One region of the Pseudoalteromonas sp. T1lg65 genome, then DNA from elsewhere that is predicted to be linked to it. Evidence: predicted binding sites of a transcription regulator. Region 1 holds the regulator's gene; each other region holds the start of a gene.
What was found. The regulator sigma-54, encoded in region 1, starts transcription at its own class of promoters, with help from an activator protein. The targets are predictions, from matches to a motif close to GTTGGCACGNNNNTNGNNT.

Region 1 (4,925 bases):
ATGGCGTGGCTTTGGCACCCGATATTGACTGAAAAAAAAGACGATAGTGTAAAGCAAGAAGAACACTTAGCTAAACCAGACTATATAGCAACACAACTTCAGCAACTTGCCTACAGTGAAAATGGCCAGTTAAATTACCAAGTTAAAGCTAATAAAATGGAAGTTTTTCAAGAGCTAGGTTTTAGTCACTTTACCCAGCCTGTGTTCACTTTATACAATGGTGAGCAAAATTGGGAGCTCAGCGCAGCAGAAGCCACGTTATACGATAACAATATGCTGGTACTTGAAGGCAATGTCCTAGCTAAAAACTTAACCGAGGGAGCGATGATCAGTGATGTTTTTGCTGACAACGTAAGAGTAGACATAAAACAAAAACTGATGAACTCCCAACAGCCAGTAGAAATAATTGGCCCAAGCCTCAAAATTACAGGTAAGGGATTAACCGCTGACCTACACAATGAGGTCATTGAACTTATCAATCATACAAAGACTATCTATTATGATCAGTAAACTCTTTACTACCTTAACCCTTTTTAGCCTCAGTGTATGGGCTACCGTTGCTTCATCAGTAGAAGATTCGCAAGTTATTATTGACTCAGATCGGCAGCAAGCCCAATTACAAAGCGACATTGCCATCTTTGAGAAAAACGTAACGGTCATTCATGGTCTTCGTCGCATTACCGCCGATAAATTAGAAGCACACCGTCGAAAGGAGCTTGGTGATAATAAGCAATTGCTTATTGCCAAAGGTTCCCCTGCCATTTTTACTGAACAGCAAGCCGATGGCACTATGCTGGAAGCAAAAGCCAACGAAATACGCTATGACGTTGCCACCATGACCTTAGTTATCTCAGGTAATGCGGAGATTAAACAAGCCGGACAGAAAATGAATGCTGACAGCATCACCTATGACATCGATAAGCAGCTGATCAGTGCAGACCGCTCAGATCAAAAAGACTCCAGAGTGCGTACCATTTTAGTGCCGGTCAAAGATGACAAAGATCAATCTAATAAAGGGTTAAAAGAGCAAGGTAACAATTAATGAGTGAATTAATTGCACAAGGCCTAGCAAAAAGCTACAAAGGCAGACAAGTTGTCAAGAACGTAGCTCTCAATGTTAAAGCTGGTAGCATAGTCGGTTTACTTGGTCCAAACGGAGCGGGGAAAACCACTACTTTTTATATGATTGTTGGTTTAGTACCGAGCGACAAAGGCGTTATTCAAATCGATGACCAAGATATCACCTTGTTGCCCATGCATAGCCGTGCCCGCTTAGGTATTGGCTATTTACCACAAGAGTCTTCCATATTTAGAAAACTCACTGTGTATCAGAACCTTATGGCGATATTAGAAACTCGCAAAGATCTCAATAAAACAGAGCGTGAGATTGAGCTTAACGAACTTCTAGATGAGTTTAACATTCAGCATATTCGTGACTCATTGGGTATGGCGCTTTCAGGTGGAGAACGAAGAAGGGTAGAAATTGCTCGAGCTTTAGCCGCAAACCCAAAATTTATCCTTTTAGATGAACCTTTTGCTGGTGTTGACCCGATTTCAGTGTTAGATATAAAGACAATAATAAAGCACCTAAGAGATCGAGGTATTGGGGTTTTAATTACAGATCATAATGTCAGGGAAACCTTAGATGTCTGTGAAACCGCCTACATTGTTTCTCATGGTGAGCTAATAGCATCAGGCACCCCTGAGCATGTTTTGGCAGATCAAACAGTAAGAGATGTCTACCTAGGTGAGCAATTCAAGCTATAGTTAGATTGGTAGTAATAACAACTGTGAAAAAGGATTGTTAGAGATACATGAGACAATCATTACAGCTGCGTATGGGGCAGCAACTGACCATGACACCTCAGCTGCAACAAGCCATCCGCTTGCTGCAATTGAGCACATTGGATCTACAACAAGAAATACAAGAAGCACTAGATAGCAATCCATTGTTAGAGGTGGACGAGTCTGAATCTCAAGATTCTGATGGCGTGGAAATATCTGACCAAGATAAAAACACGGATCAAAACAATTCAGAATCCAGTGATGAGAGTCAAGTCAGTGATTATGAGTTAGACTCGGATACTGCCCTGAGCAAAGATACAGTTAGTGAAGAACTCGCCATGGATGTCACTTGGGATGAATACATGAGCGCCGCTCCTAGTAGTAGCTCAGGTCCTTTACCTGATGACGACAATGTTTATCAAGGCGAAACATCTGAGTCATTACACGACTATCTAATGTGGCAACTACAACTCACCCCTTTTAGTCCAACCGATCATGCCATTGCTACTGCTATTATTGAGGCCGTCGATACATCAGGAATTCTGACTCTATCTTGCGAAGAGATTTTAGAAAGCTTAAATGGCGATGAAAGCGAGGAAACGATTGAGTTAGATGAAATTGAAGCCGTATTAAAACGTATCCAACTTTTTGACCCCGTCGGTATTGCAGCAAGAAGCCTTCAAGAATGTCTTTGTATTCAGTTACGTCAGTTTGCGCCAGAAACGCCTTGGCTAAAAGAAACACAAATGGTGCTAACCGACCATATAGATTTGCTAGCCAGCCGTGACTATCGAACGTTAATGAAGAAAACTCGCCTCAAAGAAGATGAACTAAAAGAGGTAATGACGCTTATTCATAGCCTCAATCCCAAACCTGCGGCCAGTATTCTTCATGAAGAACCTGAATACGTGATACCTGACGTGTCAGTAAAAAAAGTGAAAGGTCGTTGGGTGGTAGAGCTGAATCCCGACGCAATGCCTAAAATTAGAGTGAATGATCACTACGCTGCAATGTCTAGAACCGCACGCTCCAGTTCTGATAGTCAGTTCATCCGTTCACACTTGCAAGAAGCAAAGTGGTTCATTAAAAGTCTTGAAAGTAGAAATGACACTTTATTGAAAGTAACTAATTGCATTGTGCAACAACAACAGGCATTCTTTGAACATGGACCTGAGGCAATGCGTCCTATGGTGCTTAACGATGTCGCGGAGATGGTTGATATGCATGAATCAACAATTTCCCGGGTTACAACTCAAAAATATATGCATACACCTCGCGGCATTTTTGAGCTGAAGTATTTCTTCTCAAGCCATGTAAGTACAGAAAACGGAGGTGAGTGCTCATCAACAGCAATTAGAGCACTGATCAAAAAGCTGGTAGCTGCGGAGAACACAGCTAAACCTTTGAGCGATAGTAAAATCGCAGACATACTAGCTGAACAGGGAATCAAGGTAGCAAGGCGCACGATCGCAAAGTATCGTGAATCCCTAGCCATTCCACCGTCAAATCAGCGTAAAAGCTTGATTTAAGACGTTAAACCAAAGAAGGAAAATGCTTATGCAACTAAATTTAACTGGTCGTCACGTAGAAATTACAGATTCACTTAGAGACTATGTCACCAACAAATTTGCGAAGCTGGAGAGGCATTTTGACCACATCAACAATGTCCATGTGATCCTAGACGTTGAAAAACTAGTACAAAAAGCAGAGGCTACTTTGCACGTGAACGGCGGAGAACTATTTGCTTCGACTGAACACCAGGACATGTACGCGGCGATTGATAGTTTAATCGATAAGCTAGACCGTCAAGTAATTAAACATAAAGAGAAATTAACTCGTCATTAAAATGAAATTGAGTTCACTTGTAAATAAGGACTGTAGTAAAGCTGCGGTCCTTTTTAATAGCAAAAAGCGTATTCTCGAATATATTAGTGAGCTGGCACACACTCAGCTTCCTGAGGTTAGTCAGCACGCTATTCTTGATGCACTGATGACCAGAGAAAAGCTTGGTAGCACAGGGATAGGCAAGGGTATTGCGATCCCACATGGAAGACTAGCCGGTATCGATCATGTCGTCACTATGGTACTTGTGAGTGAGCAAGCGATTCCGTTTGAAGCCATAGACAAGCGCCCCGTGGATATTTTCGTCGCTCTGATTGTACCTGATGGAGATAATCAGCATCACCTAAAGACCTTGGCAACAATTGCTGATAGACTCAAAGACAAAGCGTTTTGTAAGCAACTTAGGCAAGCAAAAACAGATGATGAGTTATTTTCGGTGATCCAGAATGAGTCAAGTAACTGAGCAAGAACAAGGAATGGAGTTAATTATTATCAGTGGCCGCTCAGGCTCTGGTAAGTCTGTCGCGTTGAGAGTCTTAGAAGACTTAGGTTACTACTGCGTTGATAATATACCAGTCAATTTATTGCCCTCATTAGTCAGAAGCGTTTCTGACAGTTACGACAAGATCGCCGTAAGTATTGACGTTCGCAATATTCCTAAAGAAAGCGATGAATTTAATGATATTTTAGAATATCTGCCGGGCTTTGCGAAGCCGACTTTGTTTTATCTAGACAGCGATGACCAAACGTTGATTAAGCGTTTTTCAGAGACACGTCGTCTGCACCCTCTTTCATTACATAATCTTCCTCTTGATGTTGCGATAAAAAAAGAGCGAGAATTGCTTGATACACTCATCAATCGCGCCGACTTTTTAATTGATACAACCGATATCAGCGTACACCAGCTTGCTGAAGACATCCGCGAAAAAATATTAGGTAAAAAAGACAAACAATTAATTATTACCTTTGAATCTTTCGGCTTTAAGCATGGCATTCCAAAACAAGCTGATTATGTCTTTGACGCTAGATTTCTGCCTAATCCACATTGGGAACCAGAATTAAAACCGCTTACGGGCCTAGATCAAGCCGTAATCGATTACCTATCTAGCCACAGCATAGTGCAAAAATTTACCTGGCAAATTCAAACCTTTGTTCAGACTTGGCTGCCACACTTAGAGCGCAATAACCGCAGCTATCTAACCATCGCAATAGGCTGCACCGGCGGTCAACACCGCTCTGTATATCTAGCTCAGACAATCGGAGAACGCTTTGCTCGTACCCACTCGAATGTGAAGATA
Region 2 (4,925 bases), 920 kb from region 1:
TAATTTCAGATGTAGAGATGCCAGAAATGGATGGTTATACTCTAACTGCCGAGATCAAAGCTGATCCCAAATTAGCACCGTTACATGTGATTCTACATACTTCTCTTAGTGGTGTATTCAACCAAGCGATGATTCAAAAAGTCGGAGCCGATGACTTTATTGCCAAGTTTAACCCTGATGAATTAGCAGCAGCTGTGAAAAAATGGGTACATTGTGATTAGAGCATGGTGGTAGCGATTTGGAAAATAAACATTTAGAGCAGAAAGAGTACGACCAATTTAGAACCTTTCTTGAACAACAATGTGGCATCGTTTTAGGGGACAACAAACTTTACTTGGTTAAAAGTCGTTTGGCTCCATTGATGGTTCGTTTTGGTGTCGATACACTTTCAGCCCTAGTTGCAAAGACGTTGAGCCCTCATGAGCGGCAACTTCGTGCCGCTGTCGTGGACGCGATGACAACAAACGAGACCTTGTGGTTTCGTGATACCTATCCATTTGAGTTAATGAAAAGCAAGATCTTGCCTGAATTTAAGGACTTAAGAAGACCAGTGAAAATTTGGTCTGCAGCGAGTTCCTCTGGGCAGGAACCGTATTCCATAGCGATGGCAACCAGTGAGTACTTAGCTAAATCACCTTCTGCATTGAAAATGGGAGTGCAGATCACAGGCACTGATATTTCAAATACTATGCTTGATATGTGTAAAAACGCTGAATACGACGCCTTAGCGCTAGCGAGGGGGTTATCTCCTGAGCGGAGGAAAAAGTTTTTTGTTGACAGTGGTAATGGCATGGCAAAAGTCATTGAACCTGTCAGGAAAATGGTCAATTTCAGACACCTAAACTTACTTGACTCTTACGCCTTAATGGGAAAATTTGACGTAATTTTTTGCCGAAATGTATTAATTTACTTTTCCCCTGAGGTGAAGGCGAAAATTATCTCGCAGTTTTCCCAGGCACTTAACCCTCAAGGATACTTATTTTTAGGCGCTTCTGAATCTATGGCAGGACTGAGTGACCACTTTAATATGCTTAGGTGCAACCCTGGGATAATTTATCAGAAGAAAACCTGATTAAGATTCATCGTTAACATTTCTTAGCAAGTTCCAGTATAAGCGGCGAAGCAAATCTAGCCGCTTTTCTTTTTCTAGGTATTAAATTACCACCTATGAAGGTGTCTAATACTAATCCGCAATAACACTTAATCATTTTGAAAGATTAAACCTGACGATAGCTGCGTTAAAAATTTCTCATTTAGAACAACTAAATAACGAAATTTTTGCCTTGCCTGCATGGATGTAGGTACCTTAGCGGTAGCAGGACGCGAGAGCGGAACTATCGACAAGGTATTCTTGCTTCAAATTAGATCACTTCATTAAGTGGATTGGTATAAAAAGCAAATTAAGCAAAATTATAGATGGTGTAATTTGTGCTTTGTGTAACAGCCAAGACTTAATAATGGTTGTTGGTTTTCCAAGTTAATAGCGCTTAAAAATATATAAATCACTTTAAAAGTATTTACTTTTCAGAGGGTTATCGGTGTTTTATTATTGGCCCATTAATTGCTTAATTCACTTGAGTCAATTTTTTGGAGTCTAATTATGGCAATCAGTTTCGATAAAGCACTAGGTGTTCATCAACATACCATGTTGATCCGTTCACAACGTGCTGAACTACTGGCGAGTAATATAGCAAATGCCGACACTCCAGGTTACAAGGCAAAAGATATCGACTTTGCCAGTGCCTTTAAAGCGGCAAAGTCTTCCCAACAACGCGGCAACGATATGGTCAAAACAGATAGAAATCATCTATCTGGCGGAAGCAAGATGACAAACTCAGATGAACTATATCGTACGCCAAATCAAGCAGATACAGGTGATGGTAACTCCGTTGACATACAAGTGGAACGAAACTTGTATGTACAGAATGCATTAGAGTACCAAGCCAGTTTGCAATTTCTTTCTGGTAAGTTTAGTGGCCTGAAAAAGGCCCTCGGTGGTCAAGGAGCTTAATTATGAGTCTTTATAACGTATTTGATATAGCAGGCTCTGGAATGAGCGCCCAAAATGTTCGTCTGAACACCACTGCGAGTAATATCTCGAATGCAAATTCGGTGAGCTCAAGTCAAGATAAAGTATATCGTGCGAGACACCCAGTTTTTGCAGCTGAACTTACTAAAGCCGCGGCTTCCCAGAACAGTACGAATGCGATGGGGGCGTCTGTTGGTGTGAAAGTGTTGGGTATTGTCGAGAGTAATAAGCCGCTGCAAGCGGAGTATAACCCGAACCATCCTAGCGCCGATGCAAATGGTTATATTTACAAACCAAACGTAAACGTGGTGGAAGAGATGGCTAACATGATTTCAGCCTCTCGGTCTTACCAAACGAATGTTCAAGTTGCAGATGCTGCAAAGCAGATGCTAAGTAAAACACTGCAACTTGGTCAGCGCTAGTATTGGAGTGATTGCTGATGAGTAACAATGTGAATGCTGCTTCATCAACGTATATGGATTCATTGCGTTGGGATAAGCAAAAGCAAAACGAACAGACAAAGGCGAATGATGAACTGACGCAAGAAGACTTCTTCTCGTTGCTCACTCAGCAGTTGTCATTTCAAGATCCTAGTAAACCTGCTGACAACGATCAGATGATCGCCCAGATGACTAATTTCACAATGGCGGAAGGGATTTCAAATCTCAATGAAAGGTTTGAATCATTGGCAGCATCAATGACCTCGAATTCTGCCTTACAGGCCTCAACCTTAATCGGTAAGAAGGCTCTGCTTGAATCGAATACTCTGGAGTACGGTGGTGATTCATTGTCCAAAGGATCAGTCATAGTGCCGGAGCCTGTGCAAAACCTCTCCATCGATATTTACGATGAAACGGATGCATTGGTGCACACTATTGAGCTTGGCGAAAAGTCAGCGGGTGCAGTGCGATTCGAGTGGGATGGTAAGAACAAAAATGGTGACATGATGCCTGCAGGTGAGTACACCATCAAAGCCGAAGGTATGGTTGAAGGTCAATATCAAACTTTACCGGTGGCGACATTTAGAAATATAGACAGCGTTAATGTCAATGGTGCTAACGGCATCGTCATTAACACTAAAGAAGGCGCGGTGCGCTTAACTGATATTGCTGAAATAGCATAATAGTTTTAAAGAATTAACCTTAAGAACTTAGAGGTGAGAGTATGAGTTTTAATATAGCACTAACTGGTCTAGCTGCCGCGCAAAAAGACTTAGATGTCACAGCAAACAACATTGCTAACGTTAATACAACGGGCTTTAAAGAATCTCGTGCTGAGTTTGCAGATGTCTACGCTTCATCGGTGTTTAGTTCAGGCAAAACAAAGAATGGTGACGGTGTGCAAACGACGATGGTTGCACAGCAGTTTCACCAAGGTTCGTTAAAGTTTACGCAAAACTCGTTAGACTTGGCGATTGAAGGCGAAGGTTACTTTGCGATGTCTGACTCACTACAGTCGCAAGATTTTACTTACTCTCGGGCTGGAGCATTCAAGTTGAATAAAGATAACTTTATCGTGAATGCCAAAGGTGACTACTTACAGGGCTTTCCAGTGGACCCATCTACTGGTGATAATACCTCGTTGAGTTTAAGCCAGACGTCGCCAATTCAGATCCCTGATGCCTCAGGTTCGCCTCGTGCAACGTCGCAAATCTACACATCGTTTAACTTAGACGCGACAGCGCAACCACCTACAATTGCTTTTGATCCAACACAACGAGCCTCGTATAATGCAAGAACGGCAATTACCGTCTATGACTCATTGGGTGAATCTCACACATTACAGTTGTTTTTCAGAAAAACCTCAGATAATGAGTGGTCTACTTATGCAACATTAGACGATCAGCCGTTTAACCATAATGCGCAATTAATCGACCCTGCAGCAACACCTGCAGTACCGTATACGCCGGTAAGTGTTTTCCGTTTTGATGCCAGTGGTATTCCAAGTCAAACAGCAGACGATCCCTCAGCAACGCCACTGACCTTTAGCGCTAATACGGGGACCACTTTTAATCCGTTAACTTTAGCTGGTCCTCAAGATACAGTCGATCCGACAATTGGTATGTCAAATCTACTAAATAACGGTGCCACTTTCCCGAACGACATTGTTGTTAACTGGCGTGATGAAGCGAATACAACGCAAAGACTGCCGACTCAATATTCATCTGGTCGTTTTGAAGTAAAAGCACTTGAACAAGACGGTGCCACGGTAGGCCGACTAGCCGGAATTGATATTGGTTCAGACGGTAAAGTTGTTGCTTCGTATACCAACGGTGACTCTACTTACCTAGGGCAAGTTGCACTGGTTCGTTTCCCTAATTCACAGGGGTTACAAGCCATTGGTAATACTGAGTGGAAGAAAAGTTTGTCTTCAGGTGAGCCGCTTGCGGGTGAGCCAAATACTGGTACTTTGGGTTCAATCAACTCATCGGCACTCGAGCAGTCGAACGTTAACCTAACCAATGAACTGGTCGACTTGATCAGTGCGCAGCGTAATTTCCAGGCGAACTCGAGAGCACTGGAAGTTAACTCAACGCTACAACAAAATATCTTACAGATCCGTTAATAATTTATGCCCTCCAAAGGCCATCCATTGTGATGGCCTTTTTTATCTCTTATCTATCCGTCAAATATTTGTTCTCACCTTGGCACTACTTTTGCTTTAACTACGGTAAGTATTAATTTTTAGGGTCACCGTCATGGATAAAATGGTCTACATCGCGATGTCAGGTGCTAAACAAAGCTTGCGTGGCGTGGCGTTAAAAGCCAATAACTTGGCAAATGCAAATACCACCGGGTTTAAAGCTGACTTTGCCCAAGCTCGCTCTATGCAAGCGTTTGGCGAAGGGATGCCAACACGGGTGTTTGCCTTGCAAGAAAGGCCAGGTACAAATTTG
Region 3 (4,925 bases), 540 kb from region 1:
TGAGATAGATGTTGATGTGAACTTGTGGCCCTATCTGTACACTGATGAAGATAAGCTCAAGCAGATATTGGTAAATCTTTTAAGTAATGCGGTGAAATACACTATTGAAGGAAAAATAGGCCTAAATGTAAAAGTTCAAAGTGAAGAAGCAACCAAGCAACAAGTTCGGTTTGAAGTCTGGGATACTGGAATTGGTATTAAACAACAAGATGTTGAACACTTATTTGATGCATTTACTCAAGGAGACGAGAGTTTTGCCAGACGTCACGAGGGAATTGGTCTTGGTTTAGCGATTGTTAAGCAAGAAGTCGAATTATTAGGTGGTAATGTCGCCGTTGATTCAACTCCGAAGCAAGGCAGCTGCTTTTACTTTGAACTGGTACTGGACAAAGGTGCTTGTTCTATTCTAGATGGCAATAAGAAAATGTTTGTGTTGTGTGATAAGCCGCATTACCTGCCAAGCTATTTTAATAACAGTATTGTTCCGGTTTCCTCTGAAACGCTGAAAGACACCATTGAAGGTTCAGATAGTGCTTTACTTATTGTGCCGCCTAAAACAATCAAACAAAGTGTACTCGATGATATTGACTTAGCTCGTGCTTTATTATTAATGAGCGAAAACGATGGTTTGTCCTTTGCGAATAGTGTTGAACTGAACTCAGACGCATTTTTTCAAGCTGTTTATGCTTGGATATCTGAGCGTGGTCACACTTCTTATTCGCTAGAAAAGCAAACTATCGAAATATCGGGCATTCTATGTTTGGTTGTTGATGATAATACCGTTAATTTGGAAATTACCGCTAACATGCTGATGCAAAGTGGAATTAGCGTATCAGTATTAGACTCAGCTGAGCATATTGTGGAGATCTGTACCGCACTGCGACCTGATGTGGTATTAATGGATATCCATATGCCTCAGGTCGATGGCTTTGCAGCAACGAAACAATTAAGAGAAAAGTTTTCCCAGCAGGAACTACCTATTATCGCGCTAACTGCAAACACCCATAAAGAAGAGCGAGAACAAGCTGGCTTAGTTGGCATGAATGATTATCTAATAAAACCGATCAGAACCGAGAAAGCTTGTCGCAGTATTGCAAATAACCTAACATCAAAAGTAACGGATGAGCAGTGCTTTTTCGATTATGAGTTTGCATTAGCGCAAATGATGCATAATGAGGCTTTTTTGGATACCATGTTGAATAAATTTGCCAAACTTTGTAGTGACTATATCGAACAACTACAGCAAACCACTGACGCCAGTAAAATGCTCAATTTGGCGCATGGTATCAAGGGCTCTGCTGCGGGGCTAGGGTTCAAACGTTTAGCAACCAACGCTAGGCTGCTAGAAGCCCATTGTAAACAGGTCTCTATTATTACCAACACTGCATTGCAGCAAGAACTACGCAAATCATTAGAGCAAGTCATCACCTACATCAGGCTGAAAAAGTTGAGCATTGAGCATGCGTGAATCAAAGCCGGTAATCCTAATTGTCGATAAAGATCCGCTTAACTGTATGGTGCTTAAAAATGCTTTATCTGAGCAATATCAAGTGATTGAGAAAGTCGGTTGTGAGCAGTGTTTTGACACCCTGCGCACGATACAAGTCGATTTAATTATCATGGATACGCAAATTGACCATGGTAATGGATTTCAGTTATTAGAGGCGCTGAAGAAGGATCAGAAGACGTATAACATTCCTGTTATTATTATTTCCTCAAGTGTCAGTTTTAGCGACGAAGCAAGATGTTTGCATCTAGGCGCTGCAGATTATATCACTAAGCCGTTTAACCCGATGATTGTGACTGCACGGCTTAAAAATCAACTACTCATTAAACAAAAAAATGATTTGTTAGAGAGCTTGGTTAACATTGATGGATTGACTGAATTACCTAACCGTTTGCGATTAGAACAGCTGATAGCCAGTGAACTGGATAGTATATCTGGCCTACAGAAGTCGTTGTCAGTGATGTTGATTGAGCTTGACTATTTTAAAGAGTTCAATGAACACTACGGCTACACTCAAGGGGATGAGTGCTTAATTAAAGTTGCCAAACAACTCAAATCAAGTGCTGATGAATATAGTGCTGTGGTTGGTCGGTTTGATGGCACAAGGTTTGCGATTGTTGTATGTTCCCTGACGGTTGAACAACTAGAAAAGTTCGCGTGGCGGGTTCATGATGCAATTAATGAATTGCAAATATCACATATGGCGTCGCCAATTTGTGCTCATGTTAGTGTTAGTATTGGTGCTGTAAGATTAAAAGCTCAAGCCTCGTATACAGCGAAGCGGATTATTGGTATGGCTGATGAAGCGCTCTCACATGCTCATCAACAGCAGCAAGCTGTGGTGTTGGTATAAATGAAACTGAAGGGGCTTGAGAAACAAGTTTATCCTTTTGTTGCTCAAGCATTCATTACTAGCCCAATGAATTTACTAACTGTTATTCCTTTAAATGGTATTTGAATTTATCGGATCTGAGACATCGCAGATTCACCATAGCCGATCAACTCATCATTTTTAAATACCAAGGGGGTACACTCGTCTTTGGTTACCTTGCCATCAGAATGCTGACTGTTGGTTTGATAATAAAGTACTTGATAAGTACTACCATCTTTTGACAGCAGCTCGGTGTAATCTGGGGTAGCAAACATATCTTTTACCTGATGATATGAAGTACCAAGTTTAAGACTGGCAATTTTATCTCTGTTTCTTTTTTGAACATGCTGCCAATTTGAAGAATTGTAATCTGAAACCCAACCGTGCTCTGACTCACCATCAGATACCGCAACGATACAGCCAGACAATAAAGTGGTGCTTAAAGCAGCTACAAGCGCGAGTTTTTTCATTTTGATGTTCCTTGTTACTGTCTTCGAAAGTTTGAATAAATGTGGTTCAAAGACGTTTGATTTTAGTTTTCAATTTTATAGCAATATCTTTGCCAAAAAAATAAGCTTATAAAAAACAAATGGTTACATGTTGTTTGTTCTGTTGTTTTTTCACTTTCAACTGTGTTTTAGCCTTTTTAACCAAAAAATAGCGAATATCACTTTTACCTTTATACAATCCGGTTTTTATCGATTCCTTGATGGAATGCGCTAATGTTGTTAGCGATTTCGCCAATGAGTCGTTGAATGGATTCTTTGCTTGCCCATGCGATATGAGGGGTAAGCAACAAGTTTTCTGCCTGATAGGTAACGAGTGGATTGTCGCTTTGCGCGGGCTCAGACGATAATACATCGAATGCGGCGCCTGCCAGTTGATTGTTTCGTAAGGCATTGACAAGAGCATGCTCATCAACAATCCCGCCACGAGCTGTATTAATAATCACAGCAGTGCTTTTTAGCATCGCTAACGTTTGTTGATCAAACAGATTACGTGTTTGGTCTGTTAAAGGACAGTGAATAGAAATAATATCAGCTTGTCGTAAGGCTTGATAAAACTCGGTTCTACCCGAGCGCACGGCGTCAGCGTCTTTTCGCTCTGCAATGATAACCTTTGCTCCAAAGGCCTTGGCAACAGCCGCCACAGCTTCCCCGAGTTCACCATAACCAATGATAGCGAAATTTTTGTTGGCGATTTCCGTAATAGGGTAGTCCAGTCGACAGAATATATCGCTTTGTTGCCACATGCCTTGTTTACAGTCAAATTGATAACGATGCAGGTTCGACAGTAAATTTCCAAGCATAGTAAAAGTATGTTGCACGACAGATGGCGTGGAGTAACCCGCTACGTTGTAAACTGCAATGTGTTGCGCCGCTGCTGCTTGTAAATCAATGTTATTGACGCCCGTTGCAGCGACACAGATCAGCTTTAGTTTCGGCAATGATTCAAGGGTCGCCGCGTTTAATTTTACTTTGTTGGTGATTATCACCTGTGCGTCTTTGCATCTTTCCAGTATTTGTTGCTCGTTGGTGGTTTCATATATTGCCAGCTCTCCAAGTCTTGAAAGCGGAGAGAGGTCATTACCAGCGAGAGTTTTGGCGTCTAGCACGACGATTTGCACGATATTAATTCCTTACTTGACTTTAGAGTTAACACTAAGGTTTATACTAGGTTCTGTTGCCCATTGAGGTGTGAATTTTGTTCAAACCTGTGACTGTTGGCATAAGATATGAGCTATTTGAATCAAAATAGGCACCGTTAAATGTAGGTGCTAGAGATCTGCACATCTGGTGTTAGGATAAGCGGCAGAGCGAAGAGGTGTAAAGTGTTAAAGATAGGAGAGCTGGCCACACGGCTAAATGTGTCAACGGATACATTGCGATATTATGAAGCGAATGGATTGCTAGCACCAAGCGCGAGAAGCGCTGCGGGTTATCGATTGTTCGATCAAGAAAGTGAGCGGCAAATGCGATTTATTTTAAAAGCGAAAGGCGTCGGTTTTAGCTTAAAAGAAATTCAAGATTTGTTGAAAATTAAGTTCGAAAAGCATCAGCACAGTTGTGAAGAAGTGAAGCAACTAACTATCCAAAAGCGAGATTCGGTGCGTGAAAAAATTGCTGTGCTTATGCAGTTTGAACGGTCATTGTCAAAGCTGGCACAGCAGTGCTGTGGAGGTAAGGAACCGGCGATAAGTTGTTCTATTTTGAGTGAATTGGAGAATATACATGACTGAATTGGTAAGTAACTTCTGGCAGTTGTTTTTAGTCTCTGCACCTTGGCTGCTGCTTGGACTTATATTAGCTGGACTAATAAATGTGTTTATTCCCAAGGATTTCTTACAGCGCCATTTAGGGAAAGAAGGGTTTTGGGTAACAGTAAAAGCTGCGTTAATTGGCGCACCGATGCCATTGTGCTCTTGTGGTGTTATTCCTGCTGCGATTGGATTAAGAAGGGCTGGCGGTTCAAAAAGTGCGACGACGGCGTTTTTGGTATCAACACCGGAAACTGGGGTAGATTCTATTTCAGTGTCTTACGCATTGC

Region 2: flgB (flagellar basal body rod protein FlgB) is a predicted target of sigma-54. The motif match lies at 1,549-1,567, and genes of this name have one in related genera.
Region 3: ACSLBF_RS03920 (DUF3192 domain-containing protein) is a predicted target of sigma-54. The motif match lies at 2,927-2,945, and genes of this name have one in related genera.

Annotation. Positions count from the first base shown of each region.
Region 1 covers NZ_CP196837.1:376,564-381,488, reverse strand. Annotated here, with positions in the region: gene lptC (LPS export ABC transporter periplasmic protein LptC) at 1-510, shown strand, start outside; gene lptA (lipopolysaccharide transport periplasmic protein LptA) at 500-1,042, shown strand; gene lptB (LPS export ABC transporter ATP-binding protein) at 1,042-1,767, shown strand; gene ACSLBF_RS01700 (RNA polymerase factor sigma-54) at 1,815-3,314, shown strand; gene hpf (ribosome hibernation promoting factor) at 3,343-3,630, shown strand; gene ptsN (PTS IIA-like nitrogen regulatory protein PtsN) at 3,632-4,090, shown strand; gene rapZ (RNase adapter RapZ) at 4,104-4,925, shown strand, end outside.
Region 2 covers NZ_CP196837.1:1,298,479-1,303,403, forward strand. Annotated here, with positions in the region: gene ACSLBF_RS05500 (chemotaxis protein CheV) at 1-221, shown strand, start outside; gene ACSLBF_RS05505 (CheR family methyltransferase) at 239-1,072, shown strand; gene flgB (flagellar basal body rod protein FlgB) at 1,601-2,011, shown strand; gene flgC (flagellar basal body rod protein FlgC) at 2,014-2,451, shown strand; gene ACSLBF_RS05520 (flagellar hook assembly protein FlgD) at 2,469-3,152, shown strand; gene flgE (flagellar hook protein FlgE) at 3,194-4,594, shown strand; gene ACSLBF_RS05530 (flagellar basal body rod protein FlgF) at 4,728-4,925, shown strand, end outside.
Region 3 covers NZ_CP196837.1:919,134-924,058, forward strand. Annotated here, with positions in the region: gene ACSLBF_RS03910 (ATP-binding protein) at 1-1,468, shown strand, start outside; gene ACSLBF_RS03915 (GGDEF domain-containing response regulator) at 1,461-2,360, shown strand; gene ACSLBF_RS03920 (DUF3192 domain-containing protein) at 2,468-2,848, opposite strand; gene ACSLBF_RS03925 (D-2-hydroxyacid dehydrogenase) at 3,058-4,005, opposite strand; gene zntR (Zn(2+)-responsive transcriptional regulator) at 4,210-4,617, shown strand; gene ACSLBF_RS03935 (SO_0444 family Cu/Zn efflux transporter) at 4,610-4,925, shown strand, end outside.